One region of the Brevibacillus composti genome, then DNA from elsewhere that is predicted to be linked to it. Evidence: a T-box and tRNA genes for the amino acid it is inferred to sense, from the RefSeq annotation. Region 1 holds a T-box; the other regions hold tRNA genes.
The links. The T-box of region 1 lies ahead of JD108_RS15520 (valine--tRNA ligase). A T-box ahead of a tRNA ligase gene usually reads a tRNA of that ligase, here a tRNA-Val.
Positions count from the first base shown of each region.

Region 2: it has a tRNA-Val gene. The T-box ahead of JD108_RS15520 (valine--tRNA ligase) is inferred to sense a tRNA for this amino acid. The anticodon was not compared.
Region 3: it has a tRNA-Val gene. The T-box ahead of JD108_RS15520 (valine--tRNA ligase) is inferred to sense a tRNA for this amino acid. The anticodon was not compared.

Region 1 covers NZ_CP066308.1:3,049,595-3,059,292, reverse strand. The annotation lists gene JD108_RS15555 (LysM peptidoglycan-binding domain-containing protein) at 1-1,586, shown strand, start outside; gene JD108_RS15550 (protein kinase family protein) at 1,601-2,590, shown strand; gene JD108_RS15545 (protein kinase family protein) at 2,587-3,582, shown strand; gene JD108_RS15540 (hypothetical protein) at 3,649-3,828, opposite strand; gene JD108_RS22385 (PP2C family protein-serine/threonine phosphatase) at 4,020-6,137, shown strand; gene JD108_RS15530 (ATP-binding protein) at 6,124-7,353, shown strand; gene JD108_RS15525 (STAS domain-containing protein) at 7,447-7,758, shown strand; T-box leader at 7,827-8,071, shown strand; gene JD108_RS15520 (valine--tRNA ligase) at 8,110-9,698, shown strand, end outside.
Region 2 covers NZ_CP066308.1:1,337,803-1,347,500, reverse strand. The annotation lists gene spoVAD (stage V sporulation protein AD) at 1-680, opposite strand, end outside; gene spoVAC (stage V sporulation protein AC) at 684-1,157, opposite strand; gene JD108_RS06930 (DUF421 domain-containing protein) at 1,174-2,034, opposite strand; gene JD108_RS06925 (DUF1657 domain-containing protein) at 2,099-2,305, opposite strand; gene JD108_RS06920 (alpha/beta-type small acid-soluble spore protein) at 2,453-2,653, opposite strand; gene JD108_RS06915 (MGDG synthase family glycosyltransferase) at 2,751-3,887, opposite strand; gene JD108_RS06910 (YkoP family protein) at 3,884-4,471, opposite strand; gene JD108_RS06905 (TerC family protein) at 4,584-5,240, opposite strand; gene JD108_RS06900 (sensor histidine kinase) at 5,456-6,592, shown strand; tRNA gene JD108_RS06895 (tRNA-Gly) at 7,067-7,140, opposite strand; tRNA gene JD108_RS06890 (tRNA-Leu) at 7,151-7,238, opposite strand; tRNA gene JD108_RS06885 (tRNA-Pro) at 7,246-7,322, opposite strand; tRNA gene JD108_RS06880 (tRNA-Arg) at 7,382-7,458, opposite strand; tRNA gene JD108_RS06875 (tRNA-Gly) at 7,619-7,694, opposite strand; tRNA gene JD108_RS06870 (tRNA-Leu) at 7,765-7,851, opposite strand; tRNA gene JD108_RS06865 (tRNA-Lys) at 7,871-7,946, opposite strand; tRNA gene JD108_RS06860 (tRNA-Tyr) at 7,954-8,038, opposite strand; tRNA gene JD108_RS06855 (tRNA-Thr) at 8,049-8,124, opposite strand; tRNA gene JD108_RS06850 (tRNA-Asp) at 8,143-8,219, opposite strand; tRNA gene JD108_RS06845 (tRNA-Met) at 8,252-8,328, opposite strand; tRNA gene JD108_RS06840 (tRNA-Val) at 8,547-8,622, opposite strand; tRNA gene JD108_RS06835 (tRNA-Glu) at 8,696-8,772, opposite strand; tRNA gene JD108_RS06830 (tRNA-Thr) at 8,781-8,856, opposite strand; tRNA gene JD108_RS06825 (tRNA-Asn) at 8,865-8,940, opposite strand; rRNA gene JD108_RS06820 (23S ribosomal RNA) at 9,022-9,698, opposite strand, start outside.
Region 3 covers NZ_CP066308.1:508,365-516,534, forward strand. The annotation lists rRNA gene JD108_RS02735 (23S ribosomal RNA) at 1-2,151, shown strand, start outside; tRNA gene JD108_RS02740 (tRNA-Asn) at 2,227-2,302, shown strand; tRNA gene JD108_RS02745 (tRNA-Ser) at 2,309-2,399, shown strand; tRNA gene JD108_RS02750 (tRNA-Met) at 2,422-2,498, shown strand; tRNA gene JD108_RS02755 (tRNA-Leu) at 2,508-2,592, shown strand; tRNA gene JD108_RS02760 (tRNA-Glu) at 2,612-2,688, shown strand; tRNA gene JD108_RS02765 (tRNA-Val) at 2,774-2,849, shown strand; tRNA gene JD108_RS02770 (tRNA-Met) at 2,918-2,994, shown strand; tRNA gene JD108_RS02775 (tRNA-Asp) at 3,077-3,153, shown strand; tRNA gene JD108_RS02780 (tRNA-Phe) at 3,199-3,274, shown strand; tRNA gene JD108_RS02785 (tRNA-Thr) at 3,299-3,374, shown strand; tRNA gene JD108_RS02790 (tRNA-Gln) at 3,378-3,452, shown strand; tRNA gene JD108_RS02795 (tRNA-Lys) at 3,461-3,536, shown strand; tRNA gene JD108_RS02800 (tRNA-Leu) at 3,570-3,652, shown strand; tRNA gene JD108_RS02805 (tRNA-Gly) at 3,695-3,770, shown strand; tRNA gene JD108_RS02810 (tRNA-Arg) at 3,805-3,881, shown strand; gene JD108_RS02815 (AAA family ATPase) at 4,154-5,107, shown strand; gene JD108_RS02820 (DUF58 domain-containing protein) at 5,123-6,334, shown strand; gene JD108_RS02825 (transglutaminase TgpA family protein) at 6,334-8,170, shown strand, end outside.

The DNA.
Region 1 (9,698 bases):
CCAAGGAGGCCTTCGAGTCAGCCGAAGGCAGTGCGGACACCTTGGTCGAAGCCGTTACGTTTTCACCCTTTCGTCCGGGTGGTTCCGAAGGGCAGCTGTACGGCCGGGAAGAGCAGCTCCAGCATCGGATTCCGCTCAATATCACCATACCGCTGAACCGGATCGCCGAGATTGAGGATATATACGCGGTGGTAGACAGCTTTGACTATCAATTGCAGTCCGCTCATCAGCTGCTGATCGAAGCGGATCTGGTCATCGCCGGCATCAAGATCGGGGAGCCCCAGCAGTCGGTGGCCCAGCCAGCCAGCTACGAAGACGGAGCGGAAGAGAACGAGCCTGACCAGGAGCAGTGGGAATATGCCTATGCGGCGCACGAACAGGAAGAAAGCGGGATTCAGCCGATCTCGCTGGAAGACATCGAGAAAAAGCTGGCCGAGCTGGAGAGTGAAATGAAACGGCAGGATGAGCCGGAAGAAGAGGAAGAAGAAGAGCAGGACCGGGCCAAGCAAGAGAACTCCAGCGGGTTTGCGGCCATGTTTCAATCAATCGCCGGCAGGACGGCGTCCAACCAGCCGGCGGATCGGCAGCAGAGTTTTGGCGACGTGACCGACGATTTCATTTCGCAGGAAGAGCCCGTATTGTCCGATTCCGAGCCCAGCTATTCGATCGAGCCTGTATCCTGGCAGGAGACGGAAGAAAACGCGAATTTGTATGAAGGGATGCGTCCTGACGCCGAGCCTGTCGTGAGGCCGGCTGTCCAGAGCGAGGCCGATGCCGAGCGGGAAACGGTGTCCCCATGGCGGGCGGCCGAACAGAAGGTCCCCATGCACAAAGAAGTGCCCAGCGTGAAGCAGGCGCCGCCGTCCCCATTGCAGGAGGCAAGCCAGGTGGTCCATGAAGAGGCCGTGGAGGCAGCTGCGCCAAAAGCAGAGGCAGCAGCAGCTCCCCGTGAGGAACCCAGACAACAGGAGATTGCTCCGGCCTCCGCTTCGCAGGAGAGCGCCGCCGAAGCGCAACAACCCGCTCCGGAAACGGCTGAAGAAAGCAGCGTGACGGCTGCGGAAGCATCCGTTGAGACGACAGCCGCAAATGATGCGGAAGAGTCCGCGGAAACCGCCGTAGATGAGTCTCAGGAAGTGTCCGCGGAGGAGAGCGGTGAACCGGAAAGCGTGGAAGCGTCGGCCGCTCCCCCGGTACCGGAGGCAGCCGAGGAAAAAGAGGTGCGCGTGGCGATCACCAGCAAAGCCCATCGCGAGGAAGGGGGCAAGCTCAATTTGACCTCGATTTTCTCGCAAGCCACGCGGACGAAGCAAGAGGAGAAAGCCGTGGAAGAGTCCTCTTCCGCCACGCGAAGGGGGCCCGTAGATGCCGATCACGCTGCCATCGAGACGATGCAGAACCTCAGTTCCTTTGTCCAGAACAAAGAGGAGAAGAAAAGCCGGCTGAAACTGTGCATCATCCAGCGCGATGAGACATTGGAGACGATCTCGCAACGCTATTCCCTGCCCCCGTCCCGCATTTTGGAGGTAAACAATTTGCGTTCGGATCAGATCGTAGCCGGTCAGATTATTTACATTCCACAGTAGAGGAGGCGGGGGCGGTGGAGCAAATCAATCTGTCCGAGTTGTGTCAACGGTATCGGGCAAGGGTCATCCACATCACCCCGCTGGAGGATTGCTATCTGTTGGAGACAAACCGAGGCCCGAAGGAACTTCACATCTGGCCGCGAGCAGATGTCATGCGATGGTCGTTTTTCTGGCGGGAGAGCATGGCAAGGCAAGGGTTTCGCCAGCTGGAGCGATTTATTCGCACCCGGGATGCCAAGCCGTACGTGATGATGGGCCAGCGGGGAATCACCTTAACCGATCATCAGCGCCACATCGAAGCGGTGACTCCTACGGTGGAATTGGCTCGGCAGTGCGGCGAGATCGTCGCGATGATGCACGCTGCACAGCGCGAAAGCCGGCAATTTCACGCTGCCGATTACTGGGAGCGGGCGCAGGGCAAAGCGGCTTCAGAAGTGAAACGGGCCGAAGATTTTCTGGGGACGCTGCGCTTCAGGGGGCGTCCATCGGCGCGAAGGTATGAGGCGGTTTCCTGGCTGTTCCCGCCGCTTTTGGAGAGAATGCGGCGCTGCGCCTCTCTGCTGCAAAGTGCCCGTATCGATCACGCCGACCTGTTTGTCACACATGGCCGAATCAGCCGCGACAATTGGGTCATGGTCCGTGACAAGCTGTTTTTGCATGGCTTTTTCAAACCGAAGTTGTCCGTAGCCCAGCGGGATGTAGCGGGGTATCTGCGGGAGCTGTACCTCGTCCACGAAGACTTGGCGCAAATCGACGCCTTTCTGGACGGTTACGAGGAAATCCGCCCCCTTAGCCAAAGCGAGTATACGCTGTTGGTAGCCTTTATGGGCTTCCCGCTGGAGGTCTGGAGAGAACTGCAAGCGGTGTTCAGGTTAAACGGAGAGCCGGAGGAGGAGCGTTTGGCCAGGCTGGAGCAAGCTGTCCACCAGCAGCAAGCGGTGGATCAGCTGATTGGGCATATCGCCGAGCGCGCCGAGGGAATGAGGAGTGAGTCAAAAGCATGAAGCGCTTTGACGATATCTTTCCGCTGTTTCAGGAATATGACATGTTTGCCCAGAAGATAGAGATGGTAAAGTCCCCCAATGTGTACAGAGCGGTCACTCCATACGGCGATTTTGCCTGCAAAAGGACGCGGACGGATCCCCAGCGCCTGCATGCGGTCAGCGGGGTGCTGCGCCAATTGGAGCGGAGAGGATGGGAGGGGGCCGTTCCCTTTTTTTATACCAAATACGATGAACCCTATGTAAAGTACGGGAAAGACACGTATTATCTGACAGAATGGCATCCAGGCACGACACGGCGGCAGTATCAGCCTCTCGCCTGGGCGCAGCCTGCGGTCGAACGCTTGGCAGAGCTTCATCATCTGACACAAAACTATCGATTTGACGACCCCAGACAGGTGGAGCCTTTGATCGACACCATGCTCAAGCGGTGGGACGGGTTCCTCCTGCAGATGGATAAGGCTGCTGAGATCGCGGGCGAGCGGCTCTATCCGTCTCCGTTTGATATTGTGTTTTTGGCCAATCAAGCCTTTGTCAGGGAGACGGCCCAGACGGCCATCAGACAACTGCAGGAATGGCGTGAGAGACATCGGACGTATGCCCATTTTCGGCTGTCCCTCATCCACGGCTCCCCCCAACCGGCTCACGTCCTCACAGATCGGCATGGAAAAGCCCGCTTGCTCAATTTTGACCGGGCCGTCTTCGATACCCCGACCAGAGATTTGGCCCTGTTTTACCGGACGTATTTTTACCTCGCCGGAGATGAAGCGGGAGCCAGTCAGCTCTTCCGTCGCTACATGGAGATATTCCCTCTTCGCTCCGAGGAGACCAATCTGCTCGTCGCTTTCCTCACGTATCCGGAGCGCATCATGAGAGACATCGCGATCTATTACGGCGGGAAGAACGAGTGGAGTGAGCTGTACGCCGTCAAAAGGCTGGAAAAGGATATGGACCGGCTGTTGCGCTTGAACCGCTGGGTGCAGCAAGCGTTTTAACAGAGGAAAACGTCTCACCGCGTGGGGCGTTTTTTGTTTGCCCAAAATCGCATAGATCGAGGCCGGTCAGATCCAGTCCAGGATGACGGCTACGTAGAGGAGAGCCAGCAATCCGAGCAGAATGACATCAAATGATGTGGGAACGAAAACGGTTCGGATAAATTGAAAGATTATCAAAGGCAAAAGAATCTGTTTGCAGCCGTATTTAATCCGTATATACGTGGGGTGGTATTTCCATCGAGACATTCCGATCACCTCGTTTCAGTCTATGCGCCAGCGCCCCTGCCAGTGTATGGCAGGAAGCGAAGCCCCTGCTCAAAACAGGGCAAAGATGCGCTATAATAAGAAAAATAGTTTGCGCCAGCTTGGATCCGGGTACAGAATCAACAACATGGGCAGTACAGGAACGACAATCGAAGGCAAAAAGGTGATTCTCTATGATATGGCAGGCGATTTTATACGTATGCAGCATCGCAGCGGGTGTGACGATCGTGCTCTTCTCCCGGCAGCTGGTGTCGATCAAAAAATGGTACGACATCTCCTTCTTGCAGGGGGTTGGCCTGATTTTGTGGGGACTGTCCCATCTGATGATCAATCATCCGGATCCCGTCGTGAGAATCATCAGCCTGCCGCTGGACAGCCTGTTTTACCTCTTTTTTCTGATGTCTCTGCATGTCTATCCACTTGCCCCTCATATCTACTACGACCAGTGGAAAACGGTTCTGGATTCTGTTGCCTTTCTGGCGATCTACGGCGCGACGGTGCTTACCATCGTCTTCTCTCCCGCGGAGACGGGCTCCACTTTCATTTTGATGCATCTATTCAGTGGATTATTGCTGGTGTTTCCGTTAGTTACCGTGTACATGGCCAATGCCCGGCTGAACGGCAAGCAGACAGAGCGGAAGGCAGAGCTGTTGCTGGCGACGTTGCTATTGATTGTGACGGTGATGCTCCACCAGCTTCTTCCCGAACCCGTGGTTATGATCTTCGGGGTTCTTTCCATCGGCATCCTGGTCTTTGCTCATTACCGCTTTCCGCGCAACAGATCTAAATCTGTCGTCATGGACGAGCACAGTTACCTGCACGAGCAGCTTCATTTCAGTATCCAGGACTCCAATGCGATGCAGGTGCTCCTGATCATCCAGCTGATCGCGATGCTGACCTGGCGGGAATCCTGGGTGTATATGATCGGGTTCGGAATTGCGGCCATCATTACGACCGTCCGCATCTGCCTGACGAAAAGCAGAAATCAATCGCTGATCCGGCAGACGCTGAAGACGGCGGGCAGCTTGGAGAAAAAATTTTCCGAGCAGTTGGAACAAATCCAGGGAAAAAACTATCAGCTCTCCAAAATGCTGAGCCTCAAGCAGACCTACGAGAAGCTGCTATTGGCCAGCAATGAGCAGAGCTTGCGGGAAGTCAGCTACGAGAATTTGCAGCAAGTCATCGAAGAATTGGTGGATGTCTGGTTTGCGAAAATGGACAACCTGGTTTACCTGCGTCTTTCGCTGGAATCTCAGGATGGAGTCGTATATTATGAGATCATCCGCGGAGATGAGGATCATTCCGGCATCCAGCGAGACGTTACGGAGAGGATAGCCGTTGATGAAGAGCAGGACACGCCGCTCGTTCCCCGATACGTGGTGATGCAAGCAAAATGCGTGACCGAGAATGAAGAAGAACTGCTCTTGGAACAGTCTTTTTACCAGCTCCTGATCGTCAATGTACGCGGCTTGATCCTGAGGTGCCTGCAAGAGAACCAGCTCTTGGAGCTTCGGTTAATGGAGCAGGAGATGGAATTGGCTCAGAAAATACAAAGAATGTTGATGCCCGATGGCCGGCTGCTGCTTCCGAAGCTGGAAGCCAAGGCCGTTTTCCTGCCCGATACCTATGTGGGCGGCGATTATATCGACTATCTCAAGCTGGATGAGCGGCGCACCTGCTTTGTCATCGCGGACGTATCCGGCCATGGCTTGCCGGCCAGTCTGATGACGACAGGAATCCGCAGTGCGGTTCGGGCCGTGACGCAGACTTGCTGGGAGCCCGAATTGATCTTGCAGCGGCTCAATTCGCTGCTGTACGAGGATTTGATCAAAACCCGTTCTTTCATCACGATGCTGGTCGCCATCTACGACAGCCACGAGCATGCACTGCTGATCAGCCGGGCCGGGCATCCCCAGCCGCTATATCTGACCGCCTCAGGAGCCGCGCTCCTGCCCTGCTGCGGCGGACTTGGGCTGGGCCTTTCTCCCGACAGCTTTTACGAGAGAGAGACCATCCCGCTGAAAGAAGAGGGCATTCTCTTGGCGTATACGGACGGGCTGCTGGATTTGAGCCGAAATGACCTGCAGCGCTGTGTCAATCAATGGCTGGAGGGGTTTACTCGGTTAAGGCACGAAGGCCTGTTGTCAGAAGATGAGGACAGCATCGCCATCGTGGAAAATTACGTAAAGTCGCAAACGAGCGAATCGCTGCAGACGGATGATATTTCCCTGTTGATCCTGCGATTTCAATCAGGTACAGAACAGGAGGCTGTAATCGATGATGTTGTGTGAGGAGTGCCCGACGAATCCTGCATGTCATAACTGTCTTCACGCACTTCGAGCGGGAGCGGCAAAAAAGGTGGTGCCCGCGCGAAAAGTGCGGGTCACGCTCGAATCGGGACAGACGGCCCTTGCAGAGTTGCGGGCGATCAGCCGGACGGCGATTGGTTTGTATTGCAAGCAGGAAACGCTGTCCGCGCAGGTAGAAGTAGAACTGGCAGCAGACTTTCGGATTGTGGGCAGCGCTTTTCAAGGAATTCGTGATGTGCCCTACTATGTACTGGATATCGAAAAGGTGCTGCGGCGGGAAGAAGTCCTGGAGCGGCTGCTGCTGGACGAATTTCTCCAGTGGCATCGGAGGCGGGATCCGCTTACGGATGAATGGCCGCTGGAGCTGAGGCAGCCCGAGGATGAGCGGCACCGCATGATTAAAGAGGAGCTGCAAAAGCTCTCGATCTTGCGCCAGGTGCAGTCGATCTACCTGTATGTAATGGAAAACGGCGTAGTTCGGCCCATCGGCGGGCAGATGATCGAGGAAAAGATGACAGAAGATCTGAAGCGGGTGGCTGAGGAAGCGGTCTGGAGCGGATCGGCCGTTCGCGAGCAGCTGGTATCGGCTGACGGCAAGCGGATGTTTGAATTGTATGCGTCGCCTTTGCCGGATCAGACCTGCGGCCTAGCCCTGATCGATGTGACGGAAGCGATCGCCGCGGAGCGAAAGCGGCAACAGAAGGAGTGGGAGCTGTACAAGCAGGTGATGGGTGCCGTCACGCAGGACAAGCTCATCCTGCTGACCGATCAGGAACTGCATGAGCTGACGGAGAGAGGCAAGCAAGTAGCGAGCATTACGATTACGTCGGCCGAGGATCTGGCTTCGCTGCGGACGGAGTGCAAGAAAATCATGGCGCCGCTGGCCATGCCGGAGAAACGGAGCCTGCAATTTCTCGTCGCTGTCAATGAAGCGGCGACCAATACCCTGAAGCACGGATCGGGGGGAACCGTCACCATCTACATATGCAGGGAGGAGCGTTTGTTGCGCGTCATCGTCCACGACCGGGGACAGGGGATCCTCCTGGAGGAGCTTCCGAATGCGACGCTGCGGCAAGGGTATTCGAGCAAGCATTCCCTCGGCGTAGGCTTTCATGTCATGCTTCAGTTCTGCTATCGTCTGCTGGTCGGCACCTCTTCGGTGGGAACCAAGCTGGTTTTGGAGGCGATCATTCCCTGAGCGGATGTTTGGAAGGCGGACAAAGCGGGAATTTAATAGAACGAGGACGAATTGTTGGCGAAGAGAGAAAGAAAGCGAGAGAGGAGTTTGAACATGGACTTCCGGGCAATTGAAGAGAACGGACAAGCGATATTGTATTTTGCCGGTGAATTGGACATGGCTGTCGGTGAACGGGTCGGCAATCTTCTGCGTGAATACGGAGAGAGAAACGGCGCCGTCACCGTAGATTTCCAAGATGTCACGTTCGTGGACTCTTCCGGTATCGGCCATTTGTTTTTTACGACCAAAGATTTGCTCACCTTGGGGAAAAAAATTGACATTATTAATGTACGTGAGGAAATTTTGGACATCCTGCACGTCCTCGGTTTTGCGGAGGCTTTGGGCATCTCCCTGAAGCAGGCCTGAGAAACCGGGTTTGACGGGCGCGGCGATGATTGTATATAATACATTACGATTGACCAAGAATAGAACCAGTACAAGCGATGATCGGGAAGAGTAGAGCAGAACGCCTTGGCAGAGAGGGAGAATCGGTAAGCTGCGAGATTCTCTAAGGACAGGTCTGATCGAAGGTCGCCCGGGAGTTGTCACGGCGAGAGCTGATGCTGTAGCCGCGGCCGGTTTACAACCGTTATCTTGTCAAAGTGAGCGCCGTGCATGGATTCGTCATGCTGCTGCGTTAACAAAGGTGGTACCGCGAAACAATCCTTTCGTCCTTTGAGATGAAAGGTTTTTTTATTTTCTGAAGGAGGATATGCCATGTCGAATCAACAAGCGACGAATGACATTGATCAATTGCTGCCCAAAAACTACGACCCCAAAGCAGCGGAATCCAAATGGTATCGCTATTGGATGGAAAAGCAGTTTTTCAAGGCGGAGCGCGATCCAGAGAAACAACCGTTTACGATCGTCATCCCGCCGCCAAACGTGACCGGCAAGCTGCATCTCGGGCATGCGCTGGACACCACCTTGCAGGACATCATCACTAGAACCAAGCGGATGCAGGGCTACAGCACGCTGTTTTTGCCGGGGATGGATCATGCCGGGATCGCCACCCAAGCCCGCGTAGAGGCGACGCTGCGGGAAGAAGGCATCTCCCGTCACGACCTCGGCCGGGAGAAGTTCCTGGAAAAGGTGTGGGAGTGGAAACATATCTACGCCGAGCACATCCGTGAGCAGTGGGAAAAGCTGGGCCTGGCACTCGACTACTCCCGCGAGCGTTTTACGATGGACGAGGGGCTGTCCCGCGCCGTACGCGAGGTGTTTGTGCGCCTGTACGAAAAAGGACTGATCTACCGCGGCAACCGCATCATCAACTGGGACCCGGCTGCACGCACGGCACTGTCCGACATCGAAGTGATCTATAAAGAAGTAAAAGGCGCTTTGCATCATATGCGCTATCCGCTGGCTGACGGAAGCGGCTACATCGAGGTGGCCACGACCCGTCCCGAAACGATGCTGGGCGACACGGCCGTAGCGGTTCATCCGGAAGACGAGCGCTACAAGCATCTGGTTGGAAAGACCGTCATCCTGCCTCTCGTCGGTCGGGAAATCCCGATTGTGGCTGACGATTACGTCGATCCGGAATTCGGCTCCGGCGCGGTAAAAATTACGCCCGCTCATGACCCGAACGACTTCGAGCTGGGACAAAGACACAACCTGCCGCAAATTGTGGTGATGGACGAATCCGGCACGATGAACGAAAATGCAGCTGGCTACCAGGGGCTGGACCGCTTCGAGTGCCGCAAGCAAATCATCAAGGACCTGACCGAACAAGGCGTCATGTTCAAAATAGAAGAGCATATTCACCAGGTCGGCCACAGCGAACGCAGCGACGCCGTCGTGGAGCCGTATCTCTCGACCCAATGGTTCGTCAAAATGCAGCCGCTGGCCGATGCGGCGATCGCCAATGCCTACAGCGAAGAGAGCGTCAAATTCGTTCCGGATCGCTTCAAGACCAACTACCTGCGCTGGATCGAAAACATCCGCGACTGGTGCATCTCCCGTCAGCTCTGGTGGGGCCATCGGATTCCCGCCTGGTACTGCCAGGATTGCGGCGAAACCATCGTCTCCCGCGAGGATGTGGGCGAGTGCCCGCACTGCCACAGCCATCAGCTGCAGCAGGATGCCGATGTGCTGGATACCTGGTTCTCCTCCGCGCTCTGGCCGTTTTCCACGCTGGGCTGGCCGGATGAGACGGAGGACATGAAGTATTTCTACCCGACCAATGTGCTGGTGACCGGCTATGACATCATCTTCTTCTGGGTGGCCCGGATGATCTTCAGCGGCCTGGAGTTTACCGGGAAAAATCCGTTTGAGACCGTTCTGATCCACGGCATTATCCGCGA
Region 2 (9,698 bases), 1.7 Mb from region 1:
TCATAATGATCGTGCGGAAGCTGCAAATCGCGGAAATGCGTCTCGATGGTGGAAAGCGCCGCGGGCGCCATGGCCGCCCCCATGTTAAAGGGATCGCTCAGCCCCATATCGACGATTTTGCCGATTGTCGCGGCCGTAATTTGCAGTCCGCTGCCCTGTTTGCCGATCACCGCCGCACCCGCTCCCGTCACCGTCCACTGAGCAGTCGGCGGCTTTTGTCCCCCGTACTCGGTGGGATAGCGGTACTGCTTTTCGGCTGCCCCGTTGTGGCTGCCTGTCGCCGCGATGACGTAATCGCTGGCGCCGCTTTCTACCAGCAATGCCCCCAGAGCTAGTCCCTCCATCGCCGTCGAACAGGCCCCGAACAGGCCCAGATACGGGATGCCCAGTGTCCGTGCCGAGAAGCTGGAAGTGATGATCTGGTTCATCAGATCTCCCGCCAATAAGACGTGGATCTGTTCCCGCTGCAGCCCGGCTTTCTCCAGAGCCTTGTCGCAGGCTTCCTCCAGCAGCACCTTCTCGGCCTTTTCCCAGCTGTCTTGCCCGATCATCAAATCCCCATGGGTAATGTCAAAATCTTCACCCAGCGGTCCCTTCGCCTCAAACGGGCCGCCGATGGCAGAGGAGGCCAGAATGACCGGTTTGGAAGGAAACACCCATGATTGATAACCTTGCCGCATGGTTTAGCCTCCCATCTTGAACAGTGTTTTCACGATCCCTACCACAAAGGCGGCAAACACGCCAAAGACGATCACAGAGCCTGCCAGCTTGAACATGTTTCCGCCTACGCCGAGGACAAAACCTTCGCTGCGATGCTCAATCGCGGCCGACGTGATCGAATTGGCGAATCCCGTCACGGGCACACTGGTGCCCGCCCCTGCCCATTGGGCGATTCTGTCGTACACGCCCAGCCCGGTCAGGAGAGCGGAAAGGAAGATTAAGACGGCGACGGTAGGGGCTGCTGCAGTCTTTTCCGTAAAGTCAAAATAACGAATAAACATCTCTTGAATCCCTTGTCCGATCAAACAAATCACGCCTCCCACCAAAAAAGCCCGGACAAAATTGCGCAGCAGCGGGCGGGGCGGCTCGTGGCGTTTGGCCAGTTGTTGATACTGCTGCTGTGCCAGGGTCAGCTTCTTCTTTTTTTGATCTGCCATCACCCTGCCTCCTTTCTTATTTCGTCAAGAGCGGCATCACTTGGTTTAACACTTTTTGCAGCAGTTCCGCATCTCGCTGGTACATCCGCTTTTGCTGCTCATTTTTGGTAGAGAGCGAAAACAGCTCGAGATCGGCCTGGCATTTTTTTAACTGCGCCCAGGTTAATTTCAAAGCCTGCGGCTCGGCCACCTTCAGCTTGTCGTCGTACAAATCGAGGTAGAGTTGACCTGCCCTGTCCACCTGTCCAAAATAGACATTCTCCAAGGCGACGCCCGCTTTTTCCAGCTCCATCCGCACCCATTGGCGATTCAGCCCGAGCGTCGAAAGCGGCTCATCCATAATGACGCCATCCAGAATCACAGCCTGCGGTTCTTCCGCAGGAGCTACATGGAGATTCAGATGCTGCGGTGTCACGGTCTGGTGCTGGGACTTCAGCAGCACGCTCAGTTCCCCATTGGTCTCCATGCAGGCGAATTCCACGTCAGCCAGGCGAAAGACATTCTTGATGCGCAGCTGCTCCAACAAGTCTTCATTGGTCAAGCGCTCTTTTTTTAAGTTGTCTTCCAATATCTTGCCGTCTTTGATCAATACAGTCGATTTCCCCTGGAAGAAGTCCCGCAGGGTCTTGCTCTTCAACGCCAGCCAATCGAAGGCGTACGGCACCAGGGCAAACACCGCCATGGCGATCAGGCTGTGGTATACCGGGCCGTCCATCTCTGTCGCCATATAGGCGGCGATCGAACCGATCGTGATCCCGACGATGTATTCAATGTACGTCAACTGCTTGATCTGTCTTTTGCCAATCATCTTGGTCAGGATAAACAGATAAGCGACTGCCCCTAATGAGCGTAAGGCGATATGCAACCAATCGGGCAATTGAGAACCCTCCTGCTGATGTACTGAAAAAGGGAGAGAGAAGCCCTCTCTCCGTGACTCCTTTTTAGAAACCCTTGTACTGCGGCTCTTCATTTTCCAACTCGGTTACGCGCTGCTGCAAGTTGGTCACAATCGCCTGGGTTTGCTTAGCGGCGTCCGCATACAGTTGCTTGGCCTGCTTGTTTTGCGTGTTCAGGGCAAATGTTTCCAGATTGGCTTGGGCGCCCTTCAAGCTGGCGAGTGTTTGTTTGACTTGTGATGCAACGGTCATGTTCTTCACCTCCTAGCACCTATAGAATCACCCAAGCACAGTTATTTAATCCCGCGCTTATCAAAAAACGTCTGTATATTTTTTACAGCTGGCAACAAAAAAGGAAAGACACCGTTTCGGGTGTCTTTCCACATCCAACCTATTCGGTTATCCGCGACCAGCCAGTTGTTGCTCAGCGAAAGAAACGAGACGCTTGGTGATTTCTCCCCCAACAGAACCGTTTTGACGGGAAGTGGTGTCGGCACCCAGTTGTACACCGAACTCTGCAGCAATTTCATATTTCAATTGGTCCAGAGCTTGGTTGGCTTGAGGTACCAGAAGGTTGTTACGGGAACCGCTGTTTGGCATTTGTAATCACCTCCTCGTTGGTTGTAAGTTTAATATGTCTGAAGCTCCAGCCTTTCATTCATCGCGACTTCCCTGTTTTCACTGGCAATTTATAGTCTTATAGCTGGAGCAGATATCTGGCGATTCTCTCCGAGGCATCCGGTTTTCCTAGCTGGCTCATCCTCCCGATGATCTCCTCCCGCTCTTCGGCTGACGTCCGCAGCCTGCCCACCAACTCTCCGACCTGATCAGCTTGTCCCGCAAACAGAGCGGCTTGCTGCTGCACGAGAAACGAGACATTCCGCTGCTCCTGACCGGGCAGCGGCTGGTACAGAATGAGCGGCGTGCGGAGAGCGAGCGCCTCTGCACAGCTGATGCCACCGGGCTTGGTAATGAAGAGATCCGCTGCGGCCATCCACTCCCAGATCGCCGGCTCATAGCCGCGAATGACCAATGCGTGACCCGTCCGGTTCGGCAGCTCGGGGACCAATCGGGACAGCCGCTCCCGCAGCGCTTGATTCCGTCCCGTGACGACGACGATCTGGAGAGGGTCTGTTTCCGCGACCAGTCCTCGCAGCACCTGCTCCATCGCCCCGTATCCACCTTCGCCTCCGCAAAGTAAAACAGTAAATAGCTGCGGCTGCAGCCCCAGCTTCTGTTTCCACTGCACTTTTTCATATTCGGTGAAAGTCTGAAACTTTCGGCGGATGGGGATGCCCGCTTCCAGAATGGATACATGCTCCAGTCCGGCGTGCACGCGTATCTGTTCGGCCAACTGCGGGTGGGCGACGGCGTAGAGATCCGCCCCAGGATGAACCCAAAAATGATGGAAGCAATAATCCGTCGGGATCCCTACTAACGAAAACGGTTTGGATGCTTTCCGCTTCGCTTCCGCAAGTGCGGCGAAACAATAGGCATGCGTCGCGACGACGATATCGGGCCTCTCCTGTTCAATCAGACGGGTGACCAGCCTGCGGGACAGCCAGATGCCCAGCGGTTTTTTCAGGGCTGCCGCCCACTTGTGGTCGCGCTCATGCAGGCGTTGCCAGATGGAGGGACGGTAGCGGAGGATATTCAGATAAAAAAAACGGGATACTTCCCGCAGCATGGGGCTGGCTGTCTGCAATCCCATCACGATCTTGACCTCTGTATCCGGTTGTATCTCCCGCAAGGCATCGGCCAGAGCTTCGGCCGCCATCCGGTGTCCGCTGCCCGCCCATTCCTCGGTTACGAGCAAGATCCTCTTGCGGTTCACCGGGTATCACCCGCCGATTCCGGCTGTGCTGGCAGGTACCTTCGCAGCAGTTCCTCCTTCGACATGTAGACGCGCTTCAACGGCATTTCATGGTTCAACGTTTTCATTCGGCCTTTTCCGTCGGGATGAATCATCCGCAGCATCAGCTTCAGATACCAGCGCTTGTATCGAAAAAACAAGCCCATGGGCACATCGGAAATGGAAAAGCCTAAGGGCTCCACTCCTTTGTTCAGCATGGTCGTGCCCACGATGCCTTTGATTTTATCGCGCTCTTCCATCCGATTCAGATAAGCGGCCAGCTGCGGCAAGGAATGGAGGATTTGCTGACGGAGCAGGAGAGCGACTCGCAGATCATCGCGCAATCCCCGGCAGAGCGTCGCAAAGTAGTAATTATGAATATGGAGCTTCAGGATCAGATCGCCCTTGTCGATTACACGGTTATCGGATGTGAATAGCGGCTCTCCGCGGTAACGCATTCGGACGATGCGGAAAATATTATTGCCCTTCTCGATATACCTGAGCCTGGTGCAGCGTTGATAGATGTTGTCCCATATCCCCCACAATATCAAGAGGTCCGTGTTCATCTTCACAATCGGTTCCTTTCCTGCATGTGTTGTCCTTTTACTTGTAGTATGCCCCAACCTGTTCACGGGAAACACGACGGTCCTGGGCGGAAGTCGATTTTCTCTCCTCTGCCTACTCCATCGCCCTGCGATAGCGGCCCCATCCCACCACGCCGACAGCGGCCAAAAAGGGTATCCACGAATGGTTCCACAACAGGGGATTTAGTACTTTCCACACATACGGGTCCTCCAAAATCATCTCGGCTGCGGTATAGACCAGGACGCCCCCGCCCAGCAGTGCCAGGCTGGGAAAGCGATTCAACAAACGGGCCACGAAAGCGCTGCCCCACATCAACAAAGGAATGCTGAGCCCCAGGCCGATGATGATCAGCAGCCAGTCGCCGTCTGCCGCCCCCCCCACCGCGAGCACATTGTCCAGACTCATGACGAAGTCGGCCAGGATAATCGTCTTGATCGCCTGCCCGATATTGCCGTGCGGAGAGACTTCGGTCGTTTCCTCCGGTTCTCCGTACATCAGTTTCCAGGCGATCCACAGCAAGAGCAAGCCGCCGATTGCTTTGACCAGCGGGATTTCCAGCATCCAGGCCGTCAAGCCGGTCAGAAGGATACGCAGCAGAATCGCTCCGAGCGATCCGATATAAATCGCCCTTTTTCGCTCTTTGGGCGGCAAGCCGCGGCAAGCCATTCCGATGACGACCGCATTGTCCCCGCTCAGCACGAGATCTATGAGAAAGATTTGCAGAAATCCAATCCAAAATTGCCCGTCCATCGCTCCCCCTGTTCCCCTCATCCGTTTGTCCTTCTTACTCTATGCGGGTGCTTGTTCACACATGAACCTTTTTCTATTCGAAAAAGGACGAGAAACTGCAGATTTTGTTGAAAGAAAATTGCCAATAAAAGAAAATTCGACCCTGAATATAGGAGATATATACCTTGTTTTTCATGCCTTGCTTCCGTACGATAATCAATGGGGTGGGATAAGGTATGGTGGAAACTGTCTCTCTAAACCTTCAAAAGCAAATTGTTTCGCAAAAGATTTTGGACATGGTTCCCATGATCACGACACTGTGGCTGCAGGAAATCGCTTTGAGCATGGAAACGCAATTGACGATTCCTCGCGATTTTGCTGAAAAGCGTACAGTCCTCCTCGCCCGCTATTTAGTGGAAAATGTCGAGGAAGACATGCAGAACTGGTCGCTTGATATGGGAGAATGGCTTCGGGCGCAAGAGTACCCCTTTTCGTCCATTTTGCGGGCCTATCAGCTGTATCGAAATGTGTTCTGGCGCGTGATCCGCCCTGAGATGAACAGATGGTCAGTCACTCCGGAACAGATGCTCTATTTGGAAGCGCAGCTGGGCAAGGCTATGGATGAAAGTGTTTTTTGGGCTGTTTACCATTTTGAACAAATGATGAATAGAGAATTGGTGCAAAAGGAAGAAACGATCTCGTTTCTACACAATGACAAATTGACCATGCTGGGGAAAATCGCCGCCAACATGGCCCATGAGCTTCGCAATCCCTTGTGCGCCATCGAGGGTTTTTTGAAACTGATCGCGGAATCTACTCGCAACCAGGACAAGCTCCAATCGTATATTCAAGTGGTCATGCATGAATTTGAAAACCTTCACCGGCAAATTACCGGATTTCTCAGCTTTTCGAAAAAACCCATCCTCGACGAGATTTATAAAACCGTCGATCTGGAGCATCTTTTGCTCGAGGTGGAGTTGTTGATCACACCGCGGCTTCTTGCGGAAAACATCTATTTTGAAAAGGACATCCGCCCCTGCCTGTTTAACTGCTACGAGGAAGGCTTTAAGCAGGTCGTGGTCAATCTATTGACGAATGCCATTGACGCTGTGCAGGGAAGACCGGAGAAAATGATTCGCATTACCTCTTTCTGCGACGAGAGCACGGTCACCCTGACGGTGGAAAACAACGGAGAAATGATTCCGGCCGACATCGTAGAAAGCCTCTTTCAGCCCTTTTTCACGACCAAACAAAACGGTACCGGGATTGGACTGTCGATTTGCAAGAACATTATCGAGAAGCATAATGGTACGATTTCCTGCGAATCCTCACAAAATTCGACCCGATTTATCGTCACCTTGCCTTTGGTCTAGCATGCGGCAGCTACTTGCTCTATGGGATAACCTGGCTTCGCCAACCTTTTGGCGAAGCCTTTGTTTAAATAGACAGGGAGCCTCGAGTTTGCTCGCTCTGTTCACATTTACCCGGTGTACGGTCTTCTCGAATCCAATAAAAAATGCCCTCTGATCAGCCAGAGGGCGAGGCAAGAGATCCGTTTACCCGCAGGGTAAGCGATCTAGTCCTTACTCTACACAAAAACATATGTTTCTACTACCTATATCTTTGCAGCTTTTTTCGACAATCCGGCGGAAAACCGGAATCTTGTCGATCTATGCCGTTGATTTAGGGCTATAGTCCCACCCATCATTCGACGCCAACTGCGGACCTTCGGACATCAGGAGGGCAACAGAGGACGGGAAGCCTATCGCAGCAAGGGCTGATCGGATGAGGGCTGTTGATGAAAAACCAAAAAAGCAGATACCCGCAGGTATCTGCTTTTTTATAGATGGAGCGGGTGATGGGAATCGAACCCACGCGACCAGCTTGGAAGGCTGGAGTTCTACCATTGAACTACACCCGCAAATTTTAGATGGTACCGAGGACCGGGCTTGAACCGGTACGGGAGATACTCCCGACAGATTTTAAGTCTGTTGCGTCTGCCAATTCCGCCACCCCGGCAAAATCGTGGTCGGGAAGACAGGATTCGAACCTGCGACCCCTTGGTCCCAAGCCAAGTACTCTACCAAGCTGAGCTACTTCCCGATATCCAATTGTAAGAAATCAAACCCTTCTCATCTTGTGCCGTCAGGTTTGATAAAAAATGGCGTGCCCTGAGAGATTCGAACTCCCGACCTTTTGATTCGTAGTCAAACGCTCTATCCAGCTGAGCTAAGGGCACGTATATAAAGGAAATGGAGCGGACGACGGGTCTCGCTTCCACTGGCGAAACGACGTCGCTCTGCTTCTATGCGCTGCCAGATCTGAGGCACCCGAGCGTTTCTCCCTTGGTTTCCGCCGAGGGTGAACCCGGTACGGGTGAGAGACCAGCAAAGCATCTATGGAGCGGACGACGGGTCTCGAACCCGCGACCTTCGCCTTGGCAAGGCGACGCTCTACCAATTGAGCTACGTCCGCATTCATTAGAGTTTCCCCGAAAAGCACTCAACGCATGCCGCTAAGTCCGCTTTTCTCTTTCGGGAAAATATGGTGCGGTCGAGAGGACTTGAACCTCCACGGTGTTGCCACCACTAGAACCTGAATCTAGCGCGTCTGCCAATTCCGCCACGACCGCATATGGTGTTGATAAAAACTGGTGAGCCATGAAGGACTCGAACCTTCGACCCTCTGATTAAAAGTCAGATGCTCTACCAACTGAGCTAATGGCTCATACAACTGGTGGGGAGAGACGGATTCGAACCGCCGAACCCAGAGGGAGCAGATTTACAGTCTGCCGCGTTTAGCCACTTCGCTATCTCCCCAGTTATATGGTGGTGCCGGCGATAGGACTTGAACCCACAACCCCCTGATTACAAGTCAGGTGCTCTACCAATTGAGCTACACCGGCAATTTTTTTGATCAAAAATGGCGGAGCTGACGGGACTCGAACCCGCGACCTCCGGTGTGACAGACCGGCGTGAACTCCAACTTCACCACAGCTCCATTTTTGGGTTGAATAGTAGTACAAGTAGATTTGGTTGCGGGAGCAGGATTTGAACCTGCGACCTTCGGGTTATGAGCCCGACGAGCTGCCAGACTGCTCCATCCCGCGACGATTATGATGGATGAGTATCAGCATTGCCACAGAACGTGGCGCTTGACCATCCTTGTAAATGGTGGAGGCTGACGGGATCGCTTCCACTTGCGACACTGCGTCGAATCATCTTCGCAAGCGAGCAAGATCTGAAGTGCCCGAGCAATGCTCCTCGTTCTTCATCGAGGGTGAACCGGTACGGGAGATCCCGTTTCCGATCGCCGCGAATAAGAACATGGTGGAGGCTGACGGGATCGAACCGCCGACCCTCTGCTTGTAAGGCAGATGCTCTCCCAGCTGAGCTAAGCCTCCAGATGCCCCTCAAGGGTCCCCGCAAAGTACTCGGTGATGCTACAAAGCATTCACTTCACTTTGCGGGGTAGTATGGTGACCCGTAGGGGATTCGAACCCCTGTATGACAGCGTGAAAGGCTGCTGTGTTAAACCGCTTCACCAACGGGCCATCTTACATGGTGCTCCCGACAGGAATCGAACCTGCGACCTCTTCCTTACCATGGAAACGCTCTACCTACTGAGCTACAGGAGCAAGTGATATGGCTCCTCGGGAGGGACTCGAACCCCCGACCGATCGGTTAACAGCCGATTGCTCTACCAACTGAGCTACCGAGGAACAATATGTACGGAACGAAAAACAGCAAGTGCTCTTCGCGCCTTCAAAACTGGATCTGCATGCTTTGCTAAGCGATTGGTTGTGGATAAGTCCTCGACCGATTAGTATTCGTCAGCTCCACGCGTTGCCGCGCTTCCACACCGAACCTATCAACCTCATCGTCTATGAGGGGTCTTACCAGCTTAACGCTGTGGGAAGTCTCATCTTGGAGGGGGCTTCACGCTTAGATGCTTTCAGCGCTTATCCCTTCCGCACATAGCTACCCAGCTGTGCCACTGGCGTGACAACTGGTGCACCAGCGGTGCGTCCATCCCGGTCCTCTCGTACTAAGGACAGCTCTCCTCAAACTTCCTACGCCCGCGACAGATAGGGACCGAACTGTCTCACGACGTTCTGAACCCAGCTCGCGTACCGCTTTAATGGGCGAACAGCCCAACCCTTGGGACCTACTTCAGCCCCAGGATGCGATGAGCCGACATCGAGGTGCCAAACCTCCCCGTCGATGTGGACTCTTGGGGGAGATAAGCCTGTTATCCCCAGGGTAGCTTTTATCCGTTGAGCGATGGCCCTTCCATGCGGAACCACCGGATCACTAAGCCCGACTTTCGTCCCTGCTCGACTTGTAGGTCTCGCAGTCAAGCTCCCTTCTGCCTTTACACTCTACGAATGATTTCCGACCATTCTGAGGGAACCTTTGGGCGCCTCCGTTACCTTTTAGGAGGCGACCGCCCCAGTCAAACTGCCCACCTGGCATGGTC
Region 3 (8,170 bases), 1.9 Mb from region 1:
GTAAGCTTGTGTCCGGTGGGACCCTTAGAGTCTTGGAGGTAGAGCACTGATTGGGCTAGGGGCCCTCATCGGGTTACCGAACTCAGTCAAACTCCGAATGCCAATGACTTATGTCCGGGAGTCAGACGATGAGTGCTAAGATCCATCGTCAAGAGGGAAACAGCCCAGACCATCAGCTAAGGTCCCCAAGTGTATGTTAAGTGGGAAACGATGTGGAGTTGCCCAGACAACCAGGATGTTGGCTTAGAAGCAGCCACCATTTAAAGAGTGCGTAATAGCTCACTGGTCGAGTGACTCTGCGCGGAAAATGTAACGGGGCTAAACATACCACCGAAGCTATGGCAGTCCTTACGGACTGGGTAGGGGAGCGTTCCAAGCAGCGGTGAAGCCGTACCGGAAGGAGCGGTGGAGCGCTTGGAAGTGAGAATGCCGGTGTAAGTAGCGAAAAGACAAGTGAGAATCTTGTCCACCGAAAGCCTAAGGTTTCCTGGGGAAGGCTCGTCCTCCCAGGGTTAGTCGGGACCTAAGCTGAGGCCGAAAGGCGTAGGCGATGGACAACAGGTTGATATTCCTGTACCACCTCTGTTCCGCTTGAGCGATGGCGTGACGCAGGAGGATAGGGTGAGCGGCCTACTGGATGGCCGTCCAAGCAGCAAGCCTGGTGTGTAGGCAAATCCGCACACTATCAAGGGCAAGCTGTGATGGCGAGGGAAATTACAGTACCGAAGTCCCTGATTTCACACTGCCAAGAAAAGCGTCTAGCGAGGAACAAGGTGCCCGTACCGCAAACCGACACAGGTAGGCGAGGAGAGAATCCTAAGGTGCGCGGGATAACTCTTGCTAAGGAACTCGGCAAAATGGCCCCGTAACTTCGGGAGAAGGGGCGCCCCGGTAGGGTGAGGGTCCCCGCCTGATGCGAGCGTAAGCTTGTGTCAGGTGGGCCGAGCCCGAGGGGGCCGCAGTGAAAAGGCCCAAGCGACTGTTTAGCAAAAACACAGGTCTCTGCGAAGCCGCAAGGCGAAGTATAGGGGCTGACGCCTGCCCGGTGCTGGAAGGTTAAGGGGATGGGTTAGCTTTGGGACCCTGCCGAACGCGAGCGTAAGCTTGGGTTCGGCGGGCCGAGGCGAAGCTTTGAACCGAAGCCCCAGTAAACGGCGGCCGTAACTATAACGGTCCTAAGGTAGCGAAATTCCTTGTCGGGTAAGTTCCGACCCGCACGAAAGGCGTAACGACTTGGGCGCTGTCTCGGCAAGAGACCCGGTGAAATCATAATACCTGTGAAGATGCAGGTTACCCGCGACAAGACGGAAAGACCCCATGGAGCTTTACTGTAGCCTGGTATTGGAACTTTGTGCATCATGTACAGGATAGGTGGGAAGCTGAGAAGCAGGGGCGCCAGCCTCTGTGGAGCTGTCGGTGGGATACCACCCTTGATGTACGGAGTTTCTAACTCGTCGCCCTGATCGGGCGAGAGGACCATGCCAGGTGGGCAGTTTGACTGGGGCGGTCGCCTCCTAAAAGGTAACGGAGGCGCCCAAAGGTTCCCTCAGAATGGTCGGAAATCATTCGTAGAGTGTAAAGGCAGAAGGGAGCTTGACTGCGAGACCTACAAGTCGAGCAGGGACGAAAGTCGGGCTTAGTGATCCGGTGGTTCCGCATGGAAGGGCCATCGCTCAACGGATAAAAGCTACCCTGGGGATAACAGGCTTATCTCCCCCAAGAGTCCACATCGACGGGGAGGTTTGGCACCTCGATGTCGGCTCATCGCATCCTGGGGCTGAAGTAGGTCCCAAGGGTTGGGCTGTTCGCCCATTAAAGCGGTACGCGAGCTGGGTTCAGAACGTCGTGAGACAGTTCGGTCCCTATCTGTCGCGGGCGTAGGAAGTTTGAGGAGAGCTGTCCTTAGTACGAGAGGACCGGGATGGACGCACCGCTGGTGCACCAGTTGTCACGCCAGTGGCACAGCTGGGTAGCTATGTGCGGAAGGGATAAGCGCTGAAAGCATCTAAGCGTGAAGCCCCCTCCAAGATGAGACTTCCCACAGCGTTAAGCTGGTAAGACCCCTCATAGACGATGAGGTTGATAGGTTCGGTGTGGAAGCGCGGCAACGCGTGGAGCTGACGAATACTAATCGGTCGAGGACTTATCCACAACCAATCGCTTAGCAAAGCATGCATATCCAGTTTTGAAGGTGCGAAACAGCACAAGCTGGTTCCTTCAAAATGTTCCTCGGTAGCTCAGTTGGTAGAGCAATCGGCTGTTAACCGATCGGTCGGGGGTTCGAGTCCCTCCCGAGGAGCCATAACATGGAGAGTTACCCAAGAGGCCGAAGGGGACGGTTTGCTAAACCGTTAGTATGCGTAAGCGTAGCGAGGGTTCGAATCCCTCACTCTCCGCCATTTTAATAACTTCAAAGACAGTGGCGGTGTAGCTCAGCTGGCTAGAGCGTTCGGTTCATACCCGAAAGGTCGGGGGTTCGATCCCCTCCGCCGCTACCATCCTAAGTTGCGGTCGTGGTGGAATTGGCAGACACACCATCTTGAGGGGGTGGCGGGGCGACCCGTGCGAGTTCGAGTCTCGCCGACCGCACCATAACAGTTCTTTTACAGATGGCCCGTTGGTGAAGCGGTTTAACACAGCAGCCTTTCACGCTGTCATACAGGGGTTCGAATCCCCTACGGGTCACCATACTACCCCGTAAAGTGAAGTGAATGCTTTGTAGCGACACCGAGTACTTTACGGGGACCCCAAAAACAACTGTTGAGGGGTATCTGGAGGCTTAGCTCAGCTGGGAGAGCATCTGCCTTACAAGCAGAGGGTCGGCGGTTCGATCCCGTCAGCCTCCACCATTTAAAAGGATGGTCAGCTAAAAGCGCCACGTCCTGTGGCAACGCTGACACTCGATCGTTCTGATCATCGCGGGATGGAGCAGTCTGGCAGCTCGTCGGGCTCATAACCCGAAGGTCGCAGGTTCAAATCCTGCTCCCGCAACCAAATTTACTTGTACTACGTCGAGATAATCCTCTTCGGTCAAGTAAAATCTTAGTCCCCGCAGGGGGCAACCAAAACTACATATGGAGCTGTGGTGAAGTTGGAGTTCACGCCGGTCTGTCACACCGGAGGTCGCGGGTTCGAGTCCCGTCAGCTCCGCCATCTTGTCCTTTGGTACAGATGGCAATGATGATTTGTTATCACTTTGGCTCGGTAGCTCAGTCGGTAGAGCAGAGGACTGAAAATCCTCGTGTCGGCGGTTCGATTCCGTCCCGAGCCACCATCAATTCCATGTAAATTGAATCATGCCGGTGTAGCTCAATTGGTAGAGCACCTGACTTGTAATCAGGGGGTTGTGGGTTCAAGTCCTATCGCCGGCACCACGTTGGGGTATAGCCAAGCGGTAAGGCAACGGACTTTGACTCCGTCATTCCTAGGTTCGAATCCTAGTACCCCAGCCACTTGTTTTGAGCCATTAGCTCAGTTGGTAGAGCATCTGACTTTTAATCAGAGGGTCGAAGGTTCGAGTCCTTCATGGCTCACCAGTTTATTCCTTCTAGCGGTTCCCAATGAAACATGCGGGTGTGGCGGAATTGGCAGACGCACCAGATTTAGGTTCTGGCGGGCAACCGTGGGGGTTCAAGTCCCTTCACCCGCACCATAGTGATTGGGATTTGACGAAAATTGTACTATCTCATGTTATGCGGACGTAGCTCAATTGGTAGAGCGTCGCCTTGCCAAGGCGAAGGTCGCGGGTTCGAGACCCGTCGTCCGCTCCATTTATTGCAAAAATGCCCCACTCCGGGTTAACCTGTGCCCTTAGCTCAGCTGGATAGAGCGTTTGACTACGAATCAAAAGGTCGGGAGTTCGAATCTCTCAGGGCACGCCATACTTTTACAAGAAACAATCAGGGTAGGAAAACATCCTACTCTTTTTTTCATAGCCACTTTCTCAATTTTACAAAGATTAACGGTTTTTTCCTTGTAACTTACGGCAGGTTATCTTACCTTAGGTATAGGTTTCCATCTCTCTTTCCAAGAAAATCAAGTAAAATAAGAAAAGAGTAGAAGCTGTGTCCGCATTGATCGAGTGACTCGATCACATCGGCATTTCGTGAGCGTGCAAAACAGCTTAATTACGCTGGAACAGGAGTTGTATCTCGTGAACGTAATAAAACTGGATCACCCTCATCCTTCCGTAGAAAAATTGATTCATAATATTGAAAAAGTATTGATTGGCAAGCGTTCGATTATTGAGTTTTGTGTCGCGGCCATCTTGGCAAACGGCCATGTCTTATTGGAAGACGTCCCGGGCGTCGGCAAAACGATGCTGGTGCGCTCCTTGTCCAAATCGATCGGCGCGGAGTTCAAACGGATCCAGTTTACCCCTGACCTGTTGCCAACCGATGTAACAGGTGTGGCCATCTTTAACCAAAAAACAATGGAATTCGAATTTAGACCGGGCCCGATCTTCGCCAATGTCATTCTCGCGGACGAGATTAACCGGACTTCCCCCAAAACCCAGTCTTCATTGCTGGAAGCAATGGAAGAGCGCTCCGTCACGATTGATGGACATACCTACCAGCTTTCCAGCCCCTTTTTCGTCATGGCTACGCAAAATCCGCTGGAGTACGAGGGGACTTTTCCGCTCCCCGAGGCACAGCTGGACCGCTTTTTGATGCAGCTCAGTTTGGGCTATCCCACTTTAAAAGAAGAAATGGAAATGCTAACCCGCTTATCGCAGAGCAATCCGCTCGAAACACTGGAGACGGTGATTACGGCAGAAGAGCTGTCAGACATCCAGAAGCAGGTAGCCACGGTCAGGGTCTCCGAAGGAATCCAGGAGTACATCGTCCGCCTCTGCCAGCGTACCCGAGAGCATCACAACGTATACTTGGGAGTCAGCCCGAGGGGATCCCTCGCACTCTTCCGTGCCACCCAGGCACTGGCCTTTGTACGCGGGAGAGACTATGTCATTCCCGACGATGTGAAAGAGCTGGTACCGGTCACCTTTGCGCACCGCATCATTCTCAAACCGGAAGCGCGCCTGGAAGGAGCCACGACTGAGCGAATTCTCTCCGCGATACTTGCGGAAACGCGTGTTCCGGTCAGTTGAGGTGGGTGAACCGATATGAAACAACGCCGCTTTGGGAAAATCAAAACCGCACTTCTTGTTCTGGTTGCGTATGTGTTTGCCATGTTTCAGGGCGGGTTTGCCAGTTGGTTTTTGTTCTACAGCAGCCTTGTGTTTCTCGTCTATGAAATTTGTGCCTATTTCTTGATGTTTCACGCGCTGGAGGTCACCCGGGAGGTAGACCGTGCCCGTCTCCAGGAGGGCGAGGATGTGATCGTCACAGTACGGTTGCGCCGCCGTTTCTGGTTCCCGCTGGGCTGGAACATGGTCACCGAGCCGCTGCCGGATCGCTTGGCAGGAGTTTACGAGCCTCACCGGCAGTTGATTTTTCCCTGGTTTAAAAAAGAGACCTCATTTAAGTACGTGATCCCCAGTCTGCCCCGCGGCCACTACCGCATGAGCGAGTGCGTCATTAGCGGCGGAGACTTTTTTGGATTTATCGAACGGAAAATCAGCATGCCGCTGGCGAATGATTTTCTGGTCTACCCGTCCTATCAGGAGATGACCCATTGGGCGCTGGGGGACGGGAGCTTTAGCGGGACTGTGCATATTGCCCATCGCCGCTCCGACGATGTAGCTGCCGTGCGGGGCGTGCGGGAGTATCACCGCGGCGATCGGCTCAGCCAAATTCATTGGCGGGCCTCTGCGCGGGGCACAGGACTCAAAACCAAGGAGTTTGAGCACCAGGCGATGAACCAAGTGCTCTTTTTTCTGGATGTGGAAAAGGAGCACTACCGCGAGCAAAGCACGCAGCTGTTTGAAGCAGCCGTGAAGCTGACCGCGAGCCTGGTCGCTTATGCCAATCGGAACCTGTATCATTATGGCCTTGCCTACAAGCAGAGAGAGCGGGTGGTGATTCAGCCCGCTTGCTCGCATACGCAATTTATCCGCGTATTTGATCACCTGGCCCGCGTCATGCCGGAGGGGACGGATTCCTTTTCGCGCATGCTGGGACGCGAGGCATTGGAGCAACCGCCGGGAGTGACGCTGGTCCTCGTCACCCCCAAGATCGACAAAGAGATGATCGCGCGCCTTCTCCATCTCTCGCAAAAAGGGCGGCATATTCATCTGCTGCGGATCACCGCCGCTGCGATCCCGACGCCGGAAGAAAAACAGGCGATGCAGATGCTGGCGGCTGGCAAAGTGACCTGCAAAACGGTCCATCTGAATGAGATGCTGGATGCGGGCAGGATAGGAGGTGTCTCGTGATGAGCATATGGAGACGTCCGCAGGGACTGGAGTGGGCGGCAGCGCTATGCCTGTTTCTCATGCTCAGGGAGTGGCTGCTGCCTTTGGGCGAGCTGACAGACACAGGGACCCTCTGGCCGTTCTACGTAATCGTCGCGGGCATTCTGCTGATCGATCTGGTCGTTCCCTACCGCTGGCTGACGTTTCCGCTCAAGCTGGCGGGCATCTTCTGGGTGGTCCATCGGGATTTTTCGGATACGGCCTTTTTCAGCAAAGACTGGCTGATCCAGGTGTACACGAGCCTGCTGCGGGATCTACCCTTGGCGATGCAACAGGACTGGACCACGATGCTGCCGCTATCCCGGAACCTGCTGTTTGACCTAATGCTGGTCCTGTTGATCTCGATGGTGACGTATCTTGTGCTGGAGCAGCGGCAGGGCTTGTGGTTTGTCTTTTTAACCGAGCTATATCTGGCTGTGCTGGATACCTTCCTTCCGTACGAGGCGGACGGCGCCATTATCCGAACGCTCATCTACGGATTCCTGATGCTGGCGGTGGCCCATCTTCACACCATGTCCAGGCGGGCACCCGTCGTCGGAAAGAGCCGCTGGACGATCTGGAGGGCCCTGCTGGCTCCTGTGCTGATCGTCACATTTGCGGTGGGGGTCGCCTATGCCGGACCGAAAAAAGAGCCGATCTGGCCCGATCCCGTGGCTTTTCTCACGGGGAATAACGGGGCTGGCGTGGGCACGATGAAGAAGGTCGGGTACGACAATAATGACGAGAATTTGGGCGGTCCCTTTCAGCAGGATGACACGCTGGTCTTTGTCGGGGTGACCAATGAGCGCACGTATTGGCGGGGCGACTCCAAAGATGTCTATACCGGCCGCGGATGGACAAAAGGAGATCGGGAGTACCTGCTGATCCCGGATCCGGCCTCCTATGAGTGGAGCCAGATGCTCTATCAGGGTACGGAGACAAAGGACGTGACGGCCACGCTGGACTTCTCGAGAGGAGCAAGATTTTCGACGCTCTTTTTCCCGGGGCAGCTGAAAAAGGTGGCAAGTATCGAGCCGGCACAGACCATGCTCGTCTACGACCGAAATCATCAGCAGGTCGAACTGCAGTCGAGCAGGGAGAGAACCCGCATCGCGCCGGTTCGGCCGGAATCGTACCAGCTGGAAGCGGAAGTACCGGTGATCAGTGAAAAGGCGATCATGCAGGCAGACATGAATTATCCGGAAGAAATCAAGGAGCGCTATTTGCAGCTGCCTGCCGAAATGCCGGAGCGGGTCAAGGAACTGGCGCTCTCGATCACGAAAAATGCGGCGACCCCGTATGAAAAAGTGAGGGCGATTGAGAATTACCTTCGCACGGGGGGAGACTATAAATACGAAACCAAGGATGTGCCAGTCCCGGCTCCCGACCAGGACTTCGTGGACCACTTCCTGTTTGACAGCCGCCGGGGGTATTGCGATCATTTCTCCACCTCGATGGCGGTGATGCTCCGTACCCTCGACATACCCGCACGGTGGGTAAAAGGATTTGCGCCCGGTACGGCCGTCGGAAAAGACGGTTTGGGCAACGATATCATGGAAGTGAAAAACAAGGATGCCCACTCCTGGGTAGAAGTGTACTTCCCCGGACAGGGCTGGATTCCCTTCGAAGCTACCAGCACCTTCACCTCTCCGGTCCGGATCAACTATGACCGCACGACGGAGGATACGCAGCTCCCCGTTCCGGTGCCGGATCTGAGCGAGCATGTGGTGCCCGACCGCGGTGACGGCCGACTGGACGAACTGGAAGAAGCGGACAGACCCGTTACGACCAGCCGGTCCATGCCTTGGCAGTTGAAAG